3 regions of the Streptacidiphilus sp. MAP12-16 genome follow, and region 1 is predicted to be linked to each of the others. Evidence: riboswitches for the same ligand, from Rfam matches in the RefSeq annotation. Region 1 holds a riboswitch; each other region holds the start of a gene.
What was found. Region 1 has a riboswitch for cobalamin ahead of ABIA33_RS05890 (ribonucleoside-diphosphate reductase subunit alpha). Riboswitches for the same ligand answer to the same signal wherever they lie in the genome.

Region 2: another riboswitch for cobalamin. It lies ahead of ABIA33_RS13515 (cobalamin biosynthesis protein); the one in region 1 lies ahead of ABIA33_RS05890 (ribonucleoside-diphosphate reductase subunit alpha).
Region 3: another riboswitch for cobalamin. It lies ahead of ABIA33_RS11970 (HoxN/HupN/NixA family nickel/cobalt transporter); the one in region 1 lies ahead of ABIA33_RS05890 (ribonucleoside-diphosphate reductase subunit alpha).

The regions. Positions count from the first base shown of each region.
Region 1 is NZ_JBGCBY010000004.1:33,696-36,958, forward strand. Features, by position in the region: gene ABIA33_RS05880 (hypothetical protein) at 1-417, opposite strand, end outside; gene ABIA33_RS05885 (GNAT family N-acetyltransferase) at 584-1,108, shown strand; cobalamin riboswitch at 1,136-1,278, shown strand; gene ABIA33_RS05890 (ribonucleoside-diphosphate reductase subunit alpha) at 1,414-3,263, shown strand, end outside.
Region 2 is NZ_JBGCBY010000008.1:298,171-301,433, reverse strand. Features, by position in the region: gene ABIA33_RS13525 (NAD(P)/FAD-dependent oxidoreductase) at 1-1,139, shown strand, start outside; gene ABIA33_RS13520 (hypothetical protein) at 1,282-1,542, shown strand; cobalamin riboswitch at 1,721-1,866, shown strand; gene ABIA33_RS13515 (cobalamin biosynthesis protein) at 1,989-3,005, shown strand; gene ABIA33_RS13510 (cobyric acid synthase) at 3,002-3,263, shown strand, end outside.
Region 3 is NZ_JBGCBY010000007.1:268,318-271,580, reverse strand. Features, by position in the region: gene ABIA33_RS11980 (sugar phosphate nucleotidyltransferase) at 1-300, opposite strand, end outside; gene ABIA33_RS11975 (ArsR/SmtB family transcription factor) at 662-1,027, opposite strand; cobalamin riboswitch at 1,110-1,323, shown strand; gene ABIA33_RS11970 (HoxN/HupN/NixA family nickel/cobalt transporter) at 1,382-2,536, shown strand; gene ABIA33_RS11965 (pentapeptide repeat-containing protein) at 2,699-3,263, shown strand, end outside.

The sequences.
Region 1 (3,263 bases):
CCTGTGCCAGCCGGATCCCTGCCGCCACTGGAGCCGGACGTCACCGCGGCGCAGGGTCCGGTTCCTCGCGCCGAAGACGACGACCGGACGGACTCCCGCACAGCTCTGCCCGGCACGGGTCCGCACCGTGAGCCGGAACCGGGACCACTGGCCCCCGGCCCGGTAGACGCCGTGCAGCCCCTTGAACCTCAGCGTCAGCGGCGTCTGGCTCAGTGCGTCGAAGTCCACACCGCAGACCGCCGTCCCCGCCGTCCCCGCTGTCCCCGCTGACACGGGCGTCGCCGCGGAGGCCGCCGACGCGGTCCCGGCCGTCCCCAGCAGCAGCGCCGGCCCGGCGACCAACCCGGCCGCGCCGAGACCTATCCCGAGACCTATCCCGCGGCCGAACCCGTGCCGCACCGTCCGACGCAGCCTCATGGTGACCCTCGCTCCCGCTGACGCGCGAAGGCCCGACGCCACCGCGAACACCCTCCGAATCTGACACAGCACCAGGGGTCATGCCCGGTGGCAGCGGCCGCCCTGCCGCCATCCCGGTGACGCCCCTCCCCCGCACATCTCCTGCCTGCTCAGGCAGACTTTCCCCATGGACCTCATCATCCGCCCCGCCCTCGACTCCGAGCTCGACGACGCAGGCCACCTCACCGCCGAGTCCTTCATCGCCGACGGCCACACGCCTCGCGGCGGCGACTACGAGCCCCGGCTGCGCGACGGGCGCGACCGGGCGCGGCACGCGGAACTGCTGGTCGCGGCCGATCCGGAGACGGGCGCGCTGCTGGGCTCAGTGACCTTCGCCCCACCCGGCTCGCCCTACGCGGACCTGGCCCGGGGCCAGGAGGGCGAGTTCCGGATGCTCGCCGTCAGGCCCGAGGCCCGGGGCCGCGGCGCGGGCGAGGCGCTGGTGCGGGCCTGCCTGGACCGGGCCCGGGAACTTGGGCTCACCCGCGTGGTGATGTCCACTCAGGAGTCCATGGTGCACGCGCACCGGATCTACGAGCGGCTGGGCTTCGTCCGCACGCCCGAACGCGACTGGTCACCCGTGCCGGGCATCGATCTGCTGACCTACGCGATCGAACTGCAGGTCGAGGCGGGGAGTGACTCCGCTCACTGAAGACACTACATGTAGGGGTGCATTTCTGATGCACCCCTACATGTATGCTCACTCTCGCTGTCGACGCAGGGGAACCCGGTGCGATTCCGGGACTGCCCCGCAGCGGTGAGCGGCTGTGCCCCTGTGCCTGCCCGCGAGTCCGAGTACCTGCCGACGGTGCGTCCCGCTGACCCGGGACGTCGTACGTCCGGGCCTCGCGGGTGGGCCGGGGACGCGCCCCGTGCTGCCCTCGCGCGCACCGACGCGCTCCTCGACCTGCCGCTGCGGCCCACCGCCGACCGGCCGCCGACGAGGAGCGCACCGCAGTGAACAGAGCATCAGCCACCCTGCCGCAGCAGCAAGCCGCAAGCCCCGACGCCCCCGGCACCGCCCTGCTGCGCTCCCTCACCGAGCGCTCCGCCGACCTTCCCGAGGTGGATCCCGGCCGGGTCGCCGCCGCAGCCCTGCGCGGACGCAGCACCGGCGCCGGCTACGCCGAGCTCCGCAGCCTCGCCATCGAGGGCGCGGCCTCCCTCATCGCCGAGGACCCGCAGTACTCCCGGCTCGCCGCCCGGCTGCTCGCCGAGGAGATCCGCGAGGAGGCCGGCGGCCAGGGCGCGACCTGCTTCGCCGCCTCCATCGCCGTGGGCCATCGCGAGGGCCTGATCGGCCACCCGACGGCGGACTTCGTCGCCGCCCACGCCGAAGCGCTGGACGCGGTGGTCGACCCGACCGCCGACGACCGCTTCGAGTACTTCGGGCTGCGCACGGTCTACTCCCGCTACCTGCTGCGCCACCCGATCACCCGTCAGGTCATCGAGACCCCGCAGCACTTCCTGCTGCGCGTCGCCTGCGGGCTGCAATCGGGAGGTGTGGCGCGAAGCACCTCGGACAAGGGTGGCGGCGGGCGACGGGAGGGCGGAGACACTGGGCCGGTCGCCGAGGTCGCGGAGCTGTACCGGCTGATGAGCCGCCTGGAGTACCTGCCCTCCTCGCCGACGCTGTTCAACTCGGGTACCCGCCACCCGCAGATGTCCTCCTGCTACCTGCTCGACTCCCCCCTCGACGAGCTGGACTCGATCTACTCCCGCTACGCCCAGATCGCCCGGCTCAGCAAGCACGCCGGCGGCATCGGCCTCTCCTACAGCCGGATCCGCTCGCGCGGCAGCCTGATCCGGGGCACCAACGGCCAGTCCAACGGAATCGTCCCGTTCCTGCGCACGCTGGACTCCTCCGTGGCGGCGGTCAACCAGGGCGGCCGCCGCAAGGGCGCGGCCTGCGTCTACCTGGAGACCTGGCACGCGGACATCGAGGAGTTCCTCGAACTGCGCGACAGCACCGGCGAGGAGGCTCGCCGCACCCACAACCTCAACCTGGCGCACTGGATCCCCGACGAGTTCATGCGCCGCGTCGACGCCGACACCGAGTGGTCGCTGTTCTCCCCCGGCGACGTGCCGGAGCTGGTGGACCTCTGGGGCGCCGAGTTCGACGCCGCCTACGCAAAGGCCGAAGCGGCCGGTCTCGCGGTCCGCAGCCTGCCGGCGCGGGCGCTGTACGCGCGGATGATGCGCACCCTCGCGCAGACCGGCAACGGCTGGATGACGTTCAAGGACGCCTCCAACCGCGCCGCCAACCAGACCGCGCTGCCCGGTCGCACGGTGCACTCCTCGAATCTCTGCACCGAGATCCTCGAGGTCACCGACGACGGCGAGACCGCCGTCTGCAACCTCGGCTCGATCAACCTCGGGGCGCATCTGCTGCCGTCCGGCGAGATGGACTGGACCCGGCTCGACAGCACCGTCCGCACCGCCGTGACCTTCCTCGACCGGGTGGTGGACATCAACTTCTACCCGACGCCCGAGGCCGCCGCCTCCAACTCCCGCTGGCGGCCGGTCGGTCTGGGCGTGATGGGCCTGCAGGACGTCTTCTTCAAGCTCCGCCTGGAGTTCGACTCCGCCGAGGCCGAGCGCCTGTCCACGCGGATCGCCGAGCGGATCATGCTCGTCGCCTACGAGACCAGCTGCGACCTGGCCGAGCGCCTCGGCCGGCATGTCGCGTACGAGGAGACCCGCGCCGCCCGCGGCCAACTGCACATCGACCACTTCGAGGTGCGGACGGAGTGGGCCGACCGCTGGACGGCGCTGCGCGAGCGCGTCGCGGTGACGGGTCTGCGCAA
Region 2 (3,263 bases), on a different contig from region 1:
CCTACGGCAAGGCGCGCGCGATCGCCATGCAGCAGGCCATGGACGGCGCGGTGGACGAGGTCATCGGGGTCTGCGCGGCCGAGGGCATCGACGCGGACGTGGTGAAGGGTGGCGTGCTCGAGGTCGCCAGGACCCCGGCCCAACTCTCCCGGCTGAAGGCCTACGTCGAGGAGGAGCACTCCTTCGGCGAGACCGAGCAGCAGCTGCTCGGCGCGGCCGAGGCCGCGCAGCGGATCAACGTCTCGGGTGCGCTGGGCGGCAGCTGGACGCCGCACGGCGCGCGGATCCAGCCCGCGAAGCTGGTCGTGGGGCTGGCCCGGGTGGTCGAGTCGATGGGTGTCGAGATCTACGAGGGCACGCCCGTCACCGAGATCCTCCCGGCCGGTGACGGACGCCCCGCGCGGGCGGTCACGGCCCGGGGCACGGTGTCGGCGCGCTTCGTGCTGCGGGCCACCGAGGGCTTCACCTCGGCACTGCGCGGCGAGCGGCGGTCCTGGCTGCCGATGAACTCCTCGATGGTCGTCACCGAGCCGCTGCCCGCGTCGTTCTGGGAGGCGGCGGGCTGGTCGGGCCGGGAGACCCTGGGTGACCTGGCACACGCGTACATGTACGCGCAGCGGACCGCCGACGACCGGATCGCGCTGGGTGGGCGCGGCGTGCCGTACCGCTTCGGCTCGCGGACCGACACCGACGGGGTGACGGCGCAGCGGACCATCGACCAGTTGCGGAACATCCTGGTCGACTTCTTCCCGGCAGCGCGCGACGCCCGGATCGACCATGCCTGGTCGGGCGTTCTCGGCGTGCCCCGGGACTGGTGTTCGACAGTGGAGCTCGACCGGGCCTCGGGCCTCGGCTGGGCGGGCGGTTACGTCGGCAGCGGCGTGACCACGACCAACCTGGCCGCGCGCACTCTGCGTGACCTGGTGCTGCGGGAGCTGGGTTCGGGCGGCGAGACGAGTCTCACGGCGCTGCCGTGGGTGGGCCACCAGGTCCGCCGCTGGGAGCCGGAACCGCTGCGCTGGATCGGTGTACACGCCATGTACGCCGCCTACCACACGGCGGACCGCCAGGAGCGCGGAGGCAGGGCCACCACCTCGCCGATCGCCCGCGTGGCGGACGTGGTTTCGGGGCGCCACTGACCGCGCCACTGACCCTTGCCGCACGCGTGTGCAGGCAGCGGGAGTAGGCAGGGCGGCCTCGAGATGCGGAACGCCGGGCGGTGGCAGACGCTTGAGTGCGGGGGGACCGGAAGACCGCAGCACTCAACTCCTTGGGGTGCCCATGTCTGTCCTTCTGTGCCTGCTCATCGCTCCGCTGGGTCTTGTAGTGATCTTGGGAATGTCCTGGCTCGAGGACCATGTGCTCCGCCCGCCGACCAGCCCGGGCGAGCAGGTCGTGCAGAGCCAGATGCTGCAGCGTCAGGGACCGCAGGGCCAGTCCGGGCCGGGGCCGGTCGTCAAGGGCACCGTGGAGCTGCTGCGCATCGTGCGTCCGCAGCAGTCGCCGCCGCCGACCGCGAAGGGCGGGGACCACGCGGCGTGAGCGCCCCGCCCTCCCTGGAGCCGGCCGGTCTTCCGCCGGCCGGCCCACCCGTGGCCGGTCTTCCGGCCGGTCCACCGGTGGCGGGGCGACCTGCGGAGATGTGACCGAGTCCGTCGGGGTCCGTGTTGACGGTCGGTCGGGCGGCGTGGTGGGATCGCAAGGCCAAACGGAGGCACGGAGAGGAAGCCGGTGACAGGGGAGACCCTCAGTCCGGCGCGGTCCCGCCACTGTCACCGGGGAGCGCTCTCGAACGACGGCCACGGCGGCGGGTGACACCGCTGCGGGAAGGCCCGGGAGCGTGTCGATCCGGAAGCCAGGAGACTCTCGCCCCCGGTTCGTCGATCCAGGGCGCGGACCCTGAGTGAGGACATCCACGCCATGCGCGCTGCCCTGCCGCCGCCGTCTCCCGCTGTCCACGTCCCCGCGCAGCCGCCCCACTGACCGCCGTGCGTGCGACCGCAGCACGTGCGACCGCCCCGGGTACGGCGGTCGCTCTGGGCCTCGCCGCCGGATACGCGGCCGACACCGCCTTCGGCGATCCCCGGCGCGGACACCCCGTGGCCGGGTTCGGACGCGCCGCCGGAGTGCTGGAACGGCGGCTGTGGCGGGACCGGAGGGACGCCGGCGCGCTCTTCACGGCCGTCTGCGTGGGCGCGGTGGCGGGTGCCGCGGTCTGCACCGGGCGGGCGCTGGGCGGGAGGCGTGCCGGACAGGTGCTCCTGGCCGGGGCGGCGAGCTGGACTGTGCTGGGGGGCGCATCGCTTGTCCGGGAGGCGCGCACGATCGGCGGCGCGCTGCAGGCCGGGGACCTCACGGCGGCGCGGGAGCGACTTCCGCACCTCTGCGGGCGGGACCCGCGCGAGCTGACGGAGCAGCAGGTCGCCCGGGCGGTGGTCGAGTCCGTCGCGGAGAACACCGCGGACGCGGTCGTGAACGCGCTGGTGTGGGGCGCGGTGGCGGGCACACCGGGGCTGCTGGCGTTCCGGGCCGTGAACACCCTGGACGCCATGGTGGGGCACCGCTCGGCGCGGTACCTGCGGTTCGGGTGGGCCTCGGCGCGACTGGACGACGTGGCGGGCTGGCCCGGGGCGCGGCTGACCGCGCTGCTGGCGGTGGCCGCCGCAGAGCCGGAGCGGCGCGCGGACGCCTGGCGGGTGTGGCGGCGTGACGCCTCCAGTCATCCCAGCCCCAACGCCGGCCAGGCCGAGGCGGCGTTCGCGGGCGCCCTGGGCGTACGGCTGGGGGGGACGCTCCGCTACGGAGAGAAATGGGAGCACCGGGCGGTGCTGGGAGCGGAACTGCGGCCGGTCGAGGTCGCGGACATCGAACGGGCCTGCGTGCTGTCGCGGCGGGTCGGCCTGCTGGCAGTCCTGGTCACAGCCGTGGCAGGGCTGGCGCGGAACTTGGCTCGGAACTTGGCGCGGAACCTGACGGGGAGTCCGACGAGGAGGGGGAAGCGATGAAGGGTGCGCTGCTGGTCGCGGGGACGACCTCCGACGCCGGAAAGAGCGTGGTCACGGCCGGGATCTGCCGCTGGCTGCTCCGGCAGGGGGTGAAGGTCGCTCCGTTCAAGGCGCAGAACATGTCGCTCAACTCCTTCGTCACCGCTGACGGCGCCGAGATCGGCCGCGCGCAGGCCATGCAGGCCGCGGCGGCCGGGATCGAACCCGAGGCCGCGATGAACCCGGTGCTGCTCAAGCCCGGCGCCGACGGGCGCAGCC
Region 3 (3,263 bases), on a different contig from region 1:
GACGTTGTAGCGGTCGAACCGGGCCCGCGAGTACTGGACCTCGACCCCGTGCCGCTCCCCGTGGCCGAGCAGCAACTTGATCTGGCTGCGGTTCTCCAGGCCCTGCGCGACCACGAAGAACCGCCGGATCCCCTGCTCGCAGCAGGCGTCCACCACCCACTCGATCAACCGGCGCCCCGCGAACGGGATCAGCGCCTTGCTTCGTATGTAGTCCGCGCTCTCCAAGGTGATCGGCTTCGCGCGCTCCCCGCGACCGCCCGCCAGGATGATGCCGACAGTTTCCCGTCCTCCCCCACCCATCCCCACTCCTTCGGTCTTGCGCTCCAAGCCACCGCCATACAACAACCTCTGTCAAATATAGTCAACAGCAATGTAATGCAGCTGGCTCCGAACCCACCACCCCCACCGGCGGGGGCGTCCCAGAGTGGGATCTGCCACGTGACCGGTCGAGCACGGGCGGAGTCCCCAGCCGGCAACACGCCGACCGAGCACGGGCAGGAGCGCGGACGCGGGAGCGCGGTGGGTCACTGAGCCGCCTCCCGGCTCTGGAGCGCGTGGCCGCCGAACTGGTTGCGCAGGGCGACGGTCATCACGATCGGCGAGAAGGGCGCGGACCCTATCCTGGCTCGCCGGACACTGGCTCCCGCGCGAGGCGCGCTGATCAGGACAGGGCCGCCGGTGGGCGGATCGTGTTGAGCAGGGCCGCGATGTGGGGGTCCGTCAGGCGGTAGCGAACGACGCGTCCGTCCTTGTCGGCGGTGACCGTACCCGAGGCCCGGAGCAGACGCAGGGCTTGGGACACGCCCGTGTCGTTGATGCCAGTGGCGATGGCCAGGTCGGAGACCGCGATCGGGCCCGCCCGGTGGATGGCCAGCAGCAGGGAGAGTCTGCCGGGCTCGCCGAGCAGGGCGAAGCGGGTGGCCCACACGCCGATCTGCGCGGTGTCGCCGATGCCCTCGATGGCTTCGCAGACGGTGTGCTCGTCGATCGCGCGCCGGTGTGCGCGGTCCTCGGGAACCAGGTGCATGCGCTCATCTTCGCCCCTGCCTCGGGGTGATATGCAACACCTGCGCATCTACGCAGGCTTGTCGATGTGCACGGCTGCCCCCTACGGTGGGGCCTGCCGTGGTGTTCGGGAAGACCGGTTCGCTGTGCTCGTCGCAGTAGTCCGGAGCGGCCCTCGCCACTGTGATCGGGAAGTTGCCGCACCACCCCCGCCCCTGAGGGCGGGAGGCCACTGGACACTGCAGGTGTCTGGGAAGGCCGGTTGCGGCAGCGTTCGACCCGTCAGCCAGGAGACCGGCCACGGCACCGCACGATGACCTCCCGGCCTCCGGTCGGGGGGACCCCCTTCACGAGGTGCTGGAGAGGCTGCCCTGAGATGACCCTGCCCAAAAACGCCACCCCGCCGTCCGCCACTGCTGAGCGTGGGACAGCGACAGCGGCCACCCTGCCGATGCGCTGGGAGCGCAAGGACTGGCTCCGTACCGGCGGCCTCCTGGCGGTGATCGCCGCCCTCCACGTCGTCGCCTTCGGGATTCTGGCCGTCATGGTGGCCCCGCACCACTACCAGGTCGGCACCCAGGTGTTCGGTCTGGGCCTGGGGGTGACCGCCTACACCCTGGGCATGCGGCACGCCTTCGACGCCGACCACATCGCGGCGATCGACAACACCACCAGGAAGCTGATGGCCGACGGCAAGCGCCCCGTCTCGGTCGGCTTCTGGTTCGCCCTGGGGCACTCCACGATCGTGGTGGTCCTGGCCGGAGGCATCGCGGCCGGGGCCCACTTCGTCACCACGCTGACCGATGACAAGTCCAGCGCCCACCAGGCCCTCGGCGTGGTCAGCACCAGCGTCTCCGGCGGCTTCCTCTACCTGATCGCAGCCCTCAACCTGGTCTCACTGGTCGGCATCCACCGTGTCTTCAAGGCCATGCGCGCGGGCCAGTTCGACGAGCACGAGTTGGAGAAGCATCTGGACAACCGGGGCTTCATGAACCGCATCCTGGGCCGACTGACCAAGTCCATCACCCGACCCGGCCAGATGTACCCGATCGGACTGCTCTTCGGCATCGGCTTCGACACCGCCACCGAGGTCACCCTGATGGTGATGGCCGGTTCCGGCGCCGCCGCCGGGCTGCCCTGGTACGCGATCCTGTGCCTGCCGCTGCTGTTCGCCGCCGGGATGAGCCTGTTCGACACGCTGGACGGCACCTTCATGAACTTCGCCTACCACTGGGCGTTCTCCAACCCGGTGCGCAAGGTCTACTACAACCTCACCATCACCGGCCTGTCGATCGCCGTGGCGTTCCTGATCGGCACGATCGAACTCGTCGGCGTACTGCACGACCAGCTCGGCCTGGACGACCCGGTCAGCAACTGGATCTCGGGGGTGAACCTCAACAACGTCGGCTTCGTGATCGTCGGCCTGTTCGTCGCGGTCTGGGTGGTGGCCCTGGGCTACTGGCGCCTCGGCAGAGTCGAGCACCGCTGGAACCACAGGGCAGCCATCAGCGGCCGGGGCGAAGCGGGTTGATGACGCCGCCGCGCCGGGCGTAGGCATACGTGTCCCGGGGCCGGCGGCGGAGGCCCGGGTGAGCCCGGACGATAGGCTTGGCCGGCCTGGACGTCAGCTGACCGTCCAGGCCGCCGCCGTACGCACCGAACCGTCCCCGATACCAGCAGGAGACCACGCACGTTGTCCGAGAAACCCGAAGACGCAGAGCCGGCCCCCGTAGGAGGCCACCTCGATCTGCGGGCCGACTGCGGGAACTGCTTCGCGCTGTGCTGCGTCGTACCGGCCTTCGCCGCCTCGGCCGATTTCGCGATCAGCAAATCCGCGGGACATGCCTGCCCCAATCTCCAAACGGACTTCCGCTGCGGAATTCACACAGGTCTCAGGCAGCAGGGTTTCAAGGGATGCACCGTCTACGACTGCTTCGGCGCGGGGCAGAAGGTCTCCCAGGTCACCTTCGGCGGACAGGACTGGCGACAGGCTCCGCACACCGCACGGCAGATGTTCGACGTTTTCCCGGTCATGCGGCAACTGCAGGAATTGCTCTGGTATCTGACCGAGGCGCTCGCACTCGACCCGGCCCGCCCCCTCCACCGCGAGCTCGGCCTCGCCCGCGACGAGACCGAACGCCTGACCCGCCTCGCCCCGGACGCCCTGACGGCGCTGGACCTGGCGGCCCACCGAAGCGACGTCAACGAGCTGCTGCTGCGCACGAGCGAACTCGTGCGTGCCGCTGCCGGGCACCGGC